DNA from 4 places in the Pseudomonas sp. GL_103 genome. Region 1 is predicted to be linked to each of the others. Evidence: predicted binding sites of a transcription regulator. Region 1 holds the regulator's gene; each other region holds the start of a gene.
The links. The regulator FliA, encoded in region 1, starts transcription of late flagellar genes. The targets are predictions, from matches to a motif close to CTAAAGTTTNNNNNNNNNNNGCCGNTAA.

Region 1 (3,197 bases):
AAAACTCTAAAATCCAAGGCTGGATAGCAAATCGTCCACATCGTCCTGACCGGACATAACGTCTTCTCTTTTATCGGCATGAATCTGCGGACCTTCACCCTGAGAGAGATGTTTTTGTGGATCTTTTTCAGCAAGCATCGCTTCACGGTCATGTTCGATGCCCGCAAAGCGGTCCACCTGACTGGCCATCAGCACGAGCTTGAGCAGGTTGCTTTCAACTTCGGTGACCAACTGGGTCACACGCTTGATCACCTGGCCTGTGAGGTCCTGGTAATCCTGGGCGAGCAGGATGTCGTTGAGGTTGCCCGACACCGCGCGATTGTCCGTGCCGCTGCGCGTCAGGAACCCGTCGACCCGCCGGGCCAGTTCACGAAATTCTTCGGCGCCGACTTCGCGACGCATGAAGCGCCCCCAGTCCGCGCTCAACACCTTGGCTTCATCGGCCAGGCCATTGACCAGTGGCGTGGCACTTTCCACCAGATCCATGGTGCGGTTGGCCGCCGCCTCGGTCAGCTTGACCACATAGCCCAGGCGCTCGGTGGCATCGGTGATCTGCGACACTTCTTCGGCTTGCGGCATGTGCGGGTCAATCTGGAAATTGACGATCGCGCTATGCAGTTCGCGAGTGAGCTTGCCCACTTCCTGATACAGGCCGCGGTCACGGGTCTGGTTGAGCTCATGGATCAATTGCACCGCGTCGCCGAACTTGCCTTTTTCAAGGCTCGCGACCAATTCGACGGCGTGTTTTTTCAGGGTCGATTCAAAATCGCCCAATGAAGTTTCGTTATTGCCCATAGCTCCCCCGTGGCGCACTCATCAACCGATGCGTTCGAAAATCTTCTCGATTTTTTCTTTCAACGCCTGGGCCGTGAAGGGCTTGACCACATAGCCGTTAACGCCAGCCTGGGCCGCTTCGATGATCTGCTCGCGCTTGGCTTCAGCGGTCACCATCAGCACCGGCAGGTGCTTGAGCTTTTCATCGGCACGCACGTGGCGCAGCAGATCGATACCGGTCATGCCAGGCATGTTCCAGTCCGTTACCAGAAAGTCGATGCTTCCGCTGTTGAGCACCGGAATGGCGGTAGTGCCATCGTCGGCCTCGACGGTGTTGGTGAACCCAAGGTCACGCAGCAGGTTCTTGATGATCCGCCGCATCGTTGAGAAGTCATCAACGATGAGGATTTTCATGTTCTTGTCCAATTCGACCTCCAAGCAGTCTTAAACGCGCCCAGCACCTGGACGCGCCATTTCAATCAATCCGGCAAAGCACTCAATGACTGTCTGGAGCACAACAGATCGCGACCGGCGCAGTTCAAAACCACACCAGCCTCGTTCGCAGTGTCCCCACACTGCCTTCAGCGCGCTCGCCACTCCCCCAAACGCCCCCGCAAGCGGGCCGCGCACTGGCTGTGTAACTGGCTGACCCGCGATTCGCTGACCCCCAGGACCTCACCGATTTCCTTGAGGTTCAGCTCCTCGTCGTAGTACAGCGCCAACACCAGTCGCTCACGCTCCGGCAAATTGGCAATCGCATCCGCCAGCGCAGCCTGGAAGCGTTCATCCTCCAGGTCGCGTGACGGCTCGAGATGAGCACTCGCGCCATCCTCGTGCAGCCCTTCGTGTTCGCCGTCCTGCAACAGGTCGTCGAAACTGAACAGCCGGCTGCCCAGGGTGTCGTTCAAAATCCCGTAGTAATCGTCGAGACTCAATTGGAGTTCGGCCGCAACTTCGTGATCTTTAGCGTCACGGCCGGTTTTCGCTTCAATCGAGCGAATGGCATCGCTGACCATGCGCGTATTGCGGTGAACCGAACGTGGCGCCCAGTCCCCCTTGCGCACTTCATCGAGCATGGCGCCGCGGATTCGTATGCCCGCGTACGTCTCGAAACTGGCGCCTTTGCTGGCGTCATATTTGGTCGACACTTCAAGCAGGCCGATCATCCCGGCCTGGATCAGGTCTTCGACCTGGACACTTGCCGGCAGACGCGCCAGCAAGTGGTAGGCAATGCGTTTAACCAGCGGCGCATAACGCTCGATCAGCTCGTACTGCGCATCGCGTGCCGACTTCTTGTAGAGGTTGTAGCCGCTGGCTGTCATAGAACAGGTCCTGCTGTCTGCTGCACGAGCCGCTCGACGAAAAACTCCAGGTGCCCGCGCGGGTTGGCAGGCAGCGGCCAGGTATCGACCTTCTGCGCGATGGCCTTGAACGCCAGCGAGCACTTGGAACGCGGGAAGGCCTCGTAGACCGCGCGCTGCTTCTGCACGGCCTTGCGCACGCTTTCGTCGTAGGGCACCGCGCCGACGTATTGCAGGGCGACGTCGAGGAAGCGATCCGTGACCTTGGTCAACTTGGCGAACAGGTTGCGTCCTTCCTGCGGGCTCTGGGCCATGTTGGCCAGGACGCGGAAGCGGTTCATGCCGTAGTCGCGGTTCAGCAACTTGATCAACGCGTAGGCGTCGGTAATCGAGGTCGGCTCGTCGCACACCACCAGCAGCACTTCCTGGGCTGCGCGGACGAAACTGACTACCGAGTCACCAATGCCCGCGGCGGTGTCGATCACCAATACGTCGAGGTTGTCGCCGATATCACTGAAGGCCTGGATCAGGCCGGCGTGTTGCGCGGGGCTCAGATGCACCATGCTCTGAGTGCCGGATGCGGCCGGAACGATACGGATGCCGCCGGGTCCCTGCAGCAATACATCGCGCAGTTCGCAGCGGCCTTCGATCACGTCGGCCAGGGTACGTTTGGGTGTCAGTCCCAGCAGAACGTCGACGTTCGCCAGTCCAAGGTCCGCGTCCAACAGCATGACGCGCCGGCCAAGTTCGGCCAAAGCCAGGGACAAGTTCACTGACACATTAGTTTTCCCGACGCCACCTTTGCCGCCGGTCACCGCGATCACCTGTACGGGATGCATGCTGCCCATGTTATTTCTTTACCTTGTCTTGCATAGACGGAGGCCACATTACTGGCTGCGCGTTCACAAACGGAACAATGCATGGCAGACCATCGATGTAGGTACAAAAACTGTTCATTTTTACCTCAGCCAACCTGCTTGGTCGGACTGTGGTAGATGTCAGCGAACATGTCAGCCATGGCTTCTTCGCTGGGTTCTTCCTGCATTTGCACGCTCACGGCGCGGCTGACCAACTGGTGACGACGCGGCAGATGCAAATCATCCGGGATCCGCGGGCCATCGG
Region 2 (3,197 bases), 310 kb from region 1:
AGGGATTCTGCATTATGTGTTGCGGCAGTTGATTGCGGCGTAGTCATACGCCGACACAGACACCGCCTTCGGGCGGTGTTTTTGTTTGTGACCACATCCCTATAATCTCGCACTGCTTGATGTTGGCCCGACACTAGCCCCTGTGGGAGCGAGCTTGCTCGCGATAGCGGAGTGTCATTCAACATCATCTTTGAATGTTTCGCCGTCATCGCGAGCAAGCTCGCTCCCACTGGGGACTGGGGGAATCCACAGAATTTCGACACAAGGACTTTCAATGTTTGCTCTGCCAAGGACTTTTCTGGCCCTCCTCTCCCTCGGCTACTACTTGGCATTGGACTTCAGCAGTATGAGTTGGCCGGCGGCGATTTCTGTTGTTTTGCTATTGGTTTCCGGTTTTGCCGCTAGCCAGCAAACGCATCAGTTCGGTCGATACTTCGGCCATGGCCTATTCATCATTCTAGCTCTGACCCTGGCGACGCATTGGTGGCCCGGTTTCTACAACGGCCCAATCATCGCCACGCAGCGTTTCACCGACGACGCGGTGCCGTTTTCCATGTACGCGAACCTTGACAAACCCCTGATCGGTTTTTGGCTGTTACTGGTCTGCCCATGGCTTGTCGGTCGGCGCTCGCTTCGATCGATCCTGTTTGCCACCGCACTGGCGCTGCCCCTGAGTGCCGTTCTGGCCTTGGGTGGTGCGCTGTTGCTGGGTGTCGTCGCTTGGGCACCGAAGTGGCCGGATTCTGCCTGGCTGTGGCTGCTCAACAATCTGCTGCTGGTGACGCTTGTCGAGGAAGCGCTGTTTCGCGGCTACATCCAGAGCGGCCTGAGTCGCTGGCTGAAAAATCTGCGTCATGGTGAAAACTTTGCGCTGCTCCTGGCTTCGCTGATCTTTGGCCTCGCGCATACCGGTGCTGGCTGGCAATGGGTCCTGCTAGCCGGCCTGGCCGGGATCGGCTATGGCCTGGCCTACCGTTTTGGAGGACTGACAGCAGCCATCGCTACTCATTTTGGCTTGAACCTGCTGCATTTCGGCCTGTTCACCTATCCGATGCTCGCCGGCTGACGCAAGGGTCATTTTGCGACGCATCGCTGATTATCGAAAAATAATCTCAACAATCCGCCGGCCTTGCCGATACAGCACTTGAAAGCCTTGCGGATTAAAAAAGCCATGCGTAACAACCAGCCTATTACACAACGCGAGCGGACCTTCCCGGCTCAGCAACGGTTGATTTCCACCACCGATGCCAAGGGCATGATCACCTACTGTAACGACGCATTCGTCGAGATCAGCGGGTTTTCCCGAGAGGAACTGATCCGTGCACCGCACAACCTGGTCCGTCACCCCGACGTCCCGGCCGCGGTGTTCGCACACATGTGGGACACGCTGAAACAAGGCTTGCCATGGATGGGCATTGTCAAGAATCGCTGCAAGACCGGTGATCATTACTGGGTGAACGCCTATGTGACACCGGTCTTCGAAGGCAATCAGGTGATCGGTTACGAGTCGGTGCGGGTCAAGCCCACCGCCGAACAGATCCGCCGTGCCGAAGCGCTCTACCAACGCATCAACCAGGGCAAGTCGGCCATTCCCTCCTCGGATAAATGGCTGCCGATCCTGCAGGACTGGCTGCCGTTCATCCTGGTCAGCCAATTGAGCTTCATGATCGGTGCATCGCTGAACTCCCATTGGGGGTTTGCCCTGGCTGCCGGTCTTTCGGTGCCGCTGGGCCTGATGGGCCTCCAGTGGCAACAGCGTGGCCTCAAGCGTTTGCTGCGACTGGCCGAGCAGACCACTTCCGATCCGTTGATCGCACAGATGTACACCGACAGTCGCGGCGCCCAGGCGCGCCTGGAAATGTCCATCCTCAGCCAGGAAGCACGCCTGAAAACCTGCCTGACGCGCCTGCAGGACACGGCCGAACACCTGACCGATCAGGCCAGGCAATCCGATGCCCTGGCGCACAACAGCTCCAGCGGCCTGGAACGTCAACGGGTCGAGACCGAACAGGTGGCCACCGCGGTCAACCAGATGGCCGCTACCACCCAGGAAGTCGCCAGCCATGTGCAACGCACCGCCGATGCCACCCAGGAAGCCAATCGCCTGACCGGTCGTGGTCGTGACATCGCCGGGGAAACCCGCGAAGCCATCCAGCGCCTGTCGGTGGTAGTCGGTGAAACCGGCGTGACCGTGACCCAACTGGCCAAGGACAGCAACGAAATCGGCGGCGTGGTCGACGTGATCAAAGGCATCGCCGACCAGACCAACCTGCTGGCCCTGAACGCTGCCATCGAAGCGGCCCGGGCCGGCGAGATGGGTCGTGGTTTTGCGGTGGTGGCCGACGAAGTTCGTCAGCTGGCGCAACGCACCAGCGAGTCCACCGGGCAGATTCATGCGCTGATCGCCAAGCTCCAGCAAACCGCCACCACTGCCGTGCAGACCATGGAAGCAGGGCACCGTCAGGCGGAAGAAGGCGTGGCGCGGGTACTGGAAGCGGACCAGGCACTGGTGGGGATCAGCGAAGCGGTGGCCAACATCACCGACATGACCACCCAGATCGCCGCTGCGACCGAAGAGCAAAGTGCCGTGGCTGAAGAAATCAGCCGCAACATCAGCAACATATCGGCACTGGCGGACCAGACTTCGGAACAGGCACAGAACTCGGCGTTGTTGAGTGAAGAACTGACCAAGACTGCCAATACACAGTACTCGTTGGTAGAGCGGTTTAACCGCTGATAGAGGCTGGAATGACAAAAACCCGGACAGTGAGAGCTTCCGGGTTTTTTATTGATCCAGTGAAAGTGATGTTGCCTGGTAGTCCCTCATCGCGAGCAAGCTCGCTCCCACAGGGTTTTGAGCCACACCACAAATCACTGTGGGAGCGAGCTTGCTCGCGATGGGGCCATTACAGCCTGCACAAACCTCACCGAAGGAATGAAGCCACCTTCTGTGCCGCAGCCGCCAAATGCTGCTCATGGCTAAACCCCGAAGCCTTCAACGGTTTCAAGTCATGATCCCCCGCCACCAGCCAGAACACCTCGATACCCGGCGATAGCGCATAACCCTCGACCGCCTCGCGATTGCCCAACGCATCGCGCTCACCTTGCACGATCAAGGTTCGAGTTTTCAGCCCCGCCAGATGCTCAACCCGTGGCTTCTCCGGTTTACCTACCGCATAGAACGGATACCCCAGGCA
Region 3 (3,197 bases), 2.9 Mb from region 1:
TCGATGTCCGCTGCCTGGCAAGCCTTGGCCAGTACGGTTTGACCGTAAGCGAGGCCGGCGAGCGTTGCGGTATCGAAACTGGAGAACGGATGGAACGGATTGCGCTTCATGTCCAGCCGCGCAACCGCCGCATTGAGGAAGCCCAGGTCGAAGCTGCTGTTATGCCCGACCAGGATCGCCCGTTTGCAGCCATTGGCCTTGAGGGCCTTGCGCACGCCGCGGAAGATATCGTTCAGGGCAGACTCTTCGCTCACCGCCATGCGCAGGGGGTGATCGAGCTTGATCCCGGTGAACTCCAGGGCCGCCGCTTCGATGTTTGCGCCTTCGAACGGCTCGACACGGAAGAAGTAGGTGTGATCCGGGTAAACAAAACCCTTTTCATCCATGGCGATGGTGGTCGCGGCGATCTCCAGCAGGGCGTCGGTGGCCGAATTGAAGCCACCGGTTTCTACGTCGACGACAACCGGCAGGTAACCACGGAACCTTGCCGCCATTGGATGACGAGGGCCGCCTCCGCCGCCATTGCCTTCCAGTTCGTCGTCGAAATGGTCTTCACTCACGCGTGTTCCTCCAGCAGGCGCCAGCGCAGTTTTTCACCGGCGCGCAGCGGGATAACGGTCAGCTCGCCAAATGGCAGGCTGGTCGGGGCGGTCCATTCTTCGCGGACCAGGGTGATGCGATCGGTGTTGGCCGGCAGACCATAGAACCGCGGGCCGTTGAGGCTGGCGAAGGCCTCGAGCTTGTCCAGCGCATTGCGCTGTTCGAAGGCTTCGGCATACATCTCGATGGCCGCATAGGCGGTGTAGCAACCGGCGCAACCGCAGGCCGCTTCCTTGGCGTGCTGGGCGTGGGGCGCCGAGTCGGTGCCGAGGAAGAACTTCTCGCTGCCGCTGGTGGCGGCGTCGAGCAGGGCTTCCTGGTGGGTATTGCGCTTGAGGATCGGCAGGCAATAGAAGTGCGGCCGAATCCCGCCCACCAGCATGTGGTTGCGGTTGTACAGCAGGTGGTGCGCGGTGATGGTCGCGCCCACGTTGGCCGAAGCCGAGTTGACGAACTGCACGGCGTCCGTGGTGGTGATGTGTTCGAAGACCACTTTGAGGGTCGGGAAGCGCTCGACCACACGACGCATGTGCTCGTCGATGAAGATTTTTTCGCGGTCGAACACGTCGACATCGCCCCGGGTGACTTCACCGTGGACCAACAACGGCATCCCGACTTCGGCCATGGCCTCGAGTGCAGGGAAGATCTTGTCGATGCTGGTGACGCCAGAGTCCGAGTTGGTGGTCGCGCCGGCCGGGTACAGCTTGGCGGCGTGAATGAATCCGCTGGCCTTGGCCTCGCGAATTTCTTCGGGCTGGGTGCGGTCGGTCAGGTACAGGACCATCAATGGCTCGAACAGGCTGCCAGCCGGGCGGGCAGCGAGAATCCGCTGGCGATAGCCGTCGGCTTCGGCCGCGTTGCGCACTGGTGGAACCAGGTTGGGCATGATGATGGCGCGGCCAAAGGTGCGCGCGACATCCGCGACGGTATTGGTCAACACGGCACCATCGCGAAGATGAATATGCCAGTCGTCGGGACGCAGCAGGGTCAGGCGGTCGGACATGAGGGGATTCCAGGCGGGTCAAACTCAAGGGAATGCTACCGGAAAAGACTCTTGCAGGCACTCGCTATCAAGTTTTGCAGGAAGCTTCCGATATCCAACAGGTATGCCGTAAACATGTGTGTGTCGGTCTTTTTGTTGTAGAAGCCAGTGGAGCCTCCCGTGCGCCAGCGTTATTTAGCCTTGCTCATTGTGTTTGCCAGCCTTCCGGCGATGGCGCTCACTTTCCAGACACGTCTGGAGAACATTGAGTGGACGGTCGAAGGCGACAAGTTCGAATGCCGCCTGACTCAGCCGGTTACCGACTTCGGTTCGGGCGAGTTCGTGCGTCGTGCCGGCGAGCAGGCGACGTTTCGTCTGAAAGCCTACAACCCGATGATTGGCGGTGGCTCGGCGACGCTGCTGGCCGCTGCTGCGCCGTGGCAACCGGGACGTGACGATATCAACCTGGGTACGGTGAGAATCGGCAGTGGCAACGTATTGTTCAACAGCTCACAGGTTCAGGCCGGGCGTCTGATCAGTGGTCTGATGGACGGTCGCAGCCCGGTGGTTCGACATTCATCGGGGGATGGACGGGTGTCGGAAGTGCGCTTGTTGCCGGTCAGGTTCACCAAAGCATTTGCCGACTACCAGGGTTGCGTGGCGAAACTGTTGCCAAAGAATTTCGAACAGGTGAAGCAATCCGAAATCGGCTTCCCCGGCGGCGGAATCGAACTCGACAGCGCCGCAAAAGCCAAACTGCAGGTGATGCTGGAGTACATGAAGGCCGATCCGACGGTTAATCACATCGAGCTCGACGGTCACTCCGACAACAGCGGCAACCGCCTGACCAACCGCGACCTGTCGCGGCGCCGAGCCCTGGCAGTGATGGAGTTCTTCAAGGCCAACGGCATCCAGGAGTCGCAAATCACCCTGCGTTTCCATGGCGAGCGTTATCCGGTGGCGCCTAATACCAACAACACCAACCGCGCGAAGAATCGTCGAGTAGCGGTGCGCCTGGAGCGCGGAGCACCAGCGGAACAAGTCGCCCCGCAAGCGACGAAAGCGGCCGCTTCGGCCACTTCCTGACCCGGCTGTAATCGTCGCGCCCTCGACAGAATCTGTCGCTTCGTCGTCATAAGCTGTCGCGCCACTGTAAATTATTCTGTATGAGCGGTAGACTTCCCGGCTTTCCGTAGAACCCCGTGGAGTGATGGCATGGCGGACGTAAACAAGGTTGTTCTGGCGTATTCCGGCGGCCTGGACACTTCGGTGATCCTCAAGTGGCTGCAGGATACTTATAACTGTGAAGTGGTGACCTTCACCGCTGACCTGGGTCAGGGCGAAGAGGTCGAACCTGCACGCGCCAAGGCTCAGGCCATGGGCGTCAAAGAGATCTACATCGACGACTTGCGCGAAGAGTTCGTGCGCGATTTCGTTTTCCCGATGTTCCGCGCCAACACCGTTTATGAAGGCGAGTACCTGCTGGGTACTTCCATCGCTCGTCCGCTGATCGCCAAGCGCCTGATCGAAATTGCCAACGAAACCGGTGCAGACGCCATTTCCCATGGCGCCACCGGCAAGGGTAACGACCAGGTTCGTTTCGAACTCGGTGCGT
Region 4 (3,197 bases), 1.3 Mb from region 1:
CCGCCGCCTTCGTCGTCATACACCACGTAGACCGCATCGGGGTTGTGTCCCAGCTCACCAAACAGCGCTTCGAGTGCTGCCTGCGGGGGCATCAGCCCCGGGGCGGGGGCCTGGCCGAGCTGCGTGCGTTTCGGATCGACAAAGCGCGCGCCGGGAATGTGCCCTTCGGCGTAGCGGGCGGGACTGGTCAAGTCCACCAGAATCAGTTCGCGGGCGTCGAGGCGAGGGAGCAAGTCGCTCGGCTCGATCACCAGCGGCAAGCCAGAGAAGTCAGACATGTGAGGTCTCCAGAGCACAAAAGGGAGGATTGTAACGCAGCTTATTGGCCACGGTGGCTAAAGCTGTGCAGGGCTTTCTCGATGCACTGCGCGGTTTTGCCGAAGGCCTGTACGGAAATTTCCGAAAACGGCCCGCCGCCTTGATCCGTCACGACGATCATGATCACCCGTCCATTGTTGACCAGCGAACGCAGCAGCAGGTGTTCACCGCTGAACTGTGAGCGCAGGCTGTTGGGCAGCAGGGCCGAGAATTGCGCGTTGTTGGCGGCTGTCAGGCGCACTTGTGCCTGCTGCGCGAGCAGGCGTTGCAACACGTTGCTTTGGCTGACCACGAAGTTCAACCCGGCCGCTTCCTTCGGCAGGCCGGCCGTCTGGTGCACGCGCAGGTTGGCGTGGGTGCGGTCGGCCATCAGGATCATCACCCGACGCATGCCGCAGGCCACGAGGGCGTCCCGGGCGGCGATGGTCAAGTGCATGGCGTTGGTGAAACGACTCGGCTCGACCAGCAGTTCGGCGCATTGCTTGCGCCACTTCGCCAGGTCTTCGGCGGTGGGTGCCGCCGCCGGCAGCAAGCCTGCGTGGACACGGTTCATGTCCCACGGCCAGATCAGCGATTCGGCGGGGTGCCAGAGGTCGGGCATGGCGTGTTGGCGTGCGCTGTTGGCGGCTTGCTGGTGCAGTTGTTGCTGCAGTTCGTCCATCGGCATTTGCAGGTAAAGGCTGGTCAGGTACTGCCAGCGCTCACTGTGGGGACTGTCCCAAGCGTGCTGCGCCGACAGCGCCAGCCCGTTGGCCAGCAACACCGTATTGGCCGGTTGATTGAGCCAGCGACGCAGGGTCGGATCGTCATCGAGGCGGTTCTGCTGGCGCAACGGGTGCTCGCTGTCGCGGGCGATGCGCAGGACTTTCACCAGCTCCCGCTGTTCGGTGAGCAACAGTCGATAGCCCTGCTGCACCCAGATCGGCAAGCGCCAGACCTCCACCAGCGCCAGGCCGATGTCCAGCAGGCGTACGCCAAACAGTTGCTGCTCGACTTTGCGTGCCGACTCGCCTTTATGGATGACCCGCAGCTCCCAATCTTCGAGCAGTTTCGGATGGGTCAGCGCCAGGGGCCACAGCGGCGAAAGAAACAGCAGGCTGCCCCAGTGGATGTCCTGCCACAGGCGCGCCAGGCGACTGGCAAAAAAACCGTTGGCCTGTTGCGTGGCGTGCTGGCTGATCATCTGCAACTGACGCAGGGCTTTGGGGATCTCGGACTGGGGTTCGGCGGGCAGGCGCGCGAGCAGTTCTTCGGTGCGTTTCAGGCCGAGGCGATTGATCGCAACCTCAAGGTTTTCCGCGGGCTCGGCCATGCCGCCATGGGTGTGCCGGTTGGCTTCGCGAATCACGCTCAAGGCCAGGGCCGGGCTGCCTTGCATGAGGTCGGCGATATCGCGCAGCGAGCTGCGATTGTCGCCGATGGCCTTGCAGACACGGTCGTGGCTGGCTTGCGGAACCGGCAGGCGCACTCCATCGAGCAGCTTGACCCAGCCTTCGAGAGTGGTCGGTTTCGGGGTTGGGACGTTCGTTTCGTTAACCATGGTGGGAGGCGATCATCGTCAACATTACCTATGCCCGCAAGGGGTCAAATTAGCTTTTCGCCTGAACTGGCTATAGTCTGGCGCAGTTTTGCCGATAAGTAGAAGAAGAGATTTTTTAACTTCCGAATATGACCTTGAACCCGACTCAGTAAGTGCTCTCCTAACCTATGGCTAAAATTATCGGCATCATCGTCGTATTCGCGAGCGTGCTCGGCGGATACGTGCTTTCCCACGGCAAGATTGCCGCCCTGATCCAGCCGTTCGAGGTCATGATCATCGGCGGTGCCGCCCTCGGCGCGTTCTTGCAGGCCAACCCCGGTTACATGACGATGCACGTGCTCAAGAAATCCCTGAGCATGTTCAGTTCGCGTTTTAACCACGCCTTCTACCTGGAAGTGCTGGGCCTGATCTACGAGATCCTCAACAAGAGTCGCCGCGAAGGCATGATGGCCATCGAAGGCGATATCGAAGATGCCGCCGCGAGCCCGATCTTCGCCAAGTACCCGACGGTGCTGAAGGACGAGCGCATGACCGCGTTCATCTGCGATTACCTGCGCATCATGTCCTCCGGTAACATGGCTCCTCACGAGCTGGAAGGCCTGTTCGACATGGAACTGTTCAGCCTCAAGGAAGACCTGGAGCACCCATCCCACGCGGTCAACGGCATTGCCGACGCCATGCCTGGTTTCGGTATCGTCGCGGCGGTACTGGGGATCGTGGTGACCATGGCTTCGCTGGGTGAAGGCGACCAGAAGTCCATCGGCCTGCACGTGGGTGCGGCACTGGTGGGTACCTTCTTCGGTATTCTCGCCGCCTACGGCTTCTTTGGCCCGCTGGCCCATTCCCTGGCCCACGATGCCAAGGAAGAGCTGAACGTCTACGAAGCCATCAAGGCCTCGCTGGTGGCTTCGGCTTCCGGCATGCCGCCATCGCTGGCCGTGGAGTTCGGGCGCAAGGTCCTGTACCCGGCGCACCGTCCAAGCTTCGCCGAGCTGGAACAAGCGGTTCGCGGTCGTTAAGTTATGGAAAATAATCAGCCGATAATCATCAAGCGCGTCAAGCGCATCGCCGGCGGGCATCACGGGGGCGCGTGGAAAATCGCCTTCGCCGACTTCGCCACGGCGATGATGGCGTTCTTCCTGGTGTTGTGGCTGCTGTCCACCGCCACGCCGGAACAGAAGATTGCCATCGCCGGTTACTTCAAGGACCCGATCGGCTTTTCCGAAAGCGGCACGCCCTACATCATCGATCTGGGCGGCACGCCGACCCTGGCGCCGGAAAACACCCTCAACCCCGAGGTGAAGTCCCAGCCGCAGCCGGACAAAGTCACCATCGATAC

Region 2: a site for FliA is predicted at 1,112-1,139, ahead of AC3IP0_RS09630 (methyl-accepting chemotaxis protein). Genes of this name have one in related genera too.
Region 3: a site for FliA is predicted at 1,670-1,697, ahead of AC3IP0_RS22975 (flagellar protein MotY). Genes of this name have one in related genera too.
Region 4: a site for FliA is predicted at 1,929-1,956, ahead of motA (flagellar motor stator protein MotA). Genes of this name have one in related genera too.

What each region holds. Positions count from the first base shown of each region.
Region 1 covers NZ_CM174420.1:1,803,107-1,806,303, reverse strand. The annotation lists gene AC3IP0_RS08150 (protein phosphatase CheZ) at 7-795, opposite strand; gene AC3IP0_RS08145 (chemotaxis response regulator CheY) at 817-1,188, opposite strand; gene fliA (RNA polymerase sigma factor FliA) at 1,356-2,096, opposite strand; gene fleN (flagellar synthesis regulator FleN) at 2,093-2,923, opposite strand; gene flhF (flagellar biosynthesis GTPase FlhF) at 3,040-3,197, opposite strand, start outside.
Region 2 covers NZ_CM174420.1:2,112,662-2,115,858, reverse strand. The annotation lists gene acnA (aconitate hydratase AcnA) at 1-43, shown strand, start outside; gene AC3IP0_RS09635 (CPBP family intramembrane glutamic endopeptidase) at 275-1,066, shown strand; gene AC3IP0_RS09630 (methyl-accepting chemotaxis protein) at 1,172-2,737, shown strand; gene AC3IP0_RS09625 (alpha/beta family hydrolase) at 2,925-3,197, opposite strand, start outside.
Region 3 covers NZ_CM174420.1:5,113,473-5,116,669, reverse strand. The annotation lists gene rnt (ribonuclease T) at 1-560, opposite strand, end outside; gene pyrC (dihydroorotase) at 557-1,603, opposite strand; gene AC3IP0_RS22975 (flagellar protein MotY) at 1,763-2,668, shown strand; gene AC3IP0_RS22970 (argininosuccinate synthase) at 2,798-3,197, shown strand, end outside.
Region 4 covers NZ_CM174420.1:525,769-528,965, forward strand. The annotation lists gene AC3IP0_RS02370 (rhodanese-like domain-containing protein) at 1-278, opposite strand, end outside; gene AC3IP0_RS02375 (HDOD domain-containing protein) at 320-1,858, opposite strand; gene motA (flagellar motor stator protein MotA) at 2,026-2,877, shown strand; gene motB (flagellar motor protein MotB) at 2,881-3,197, shown strand, end outside.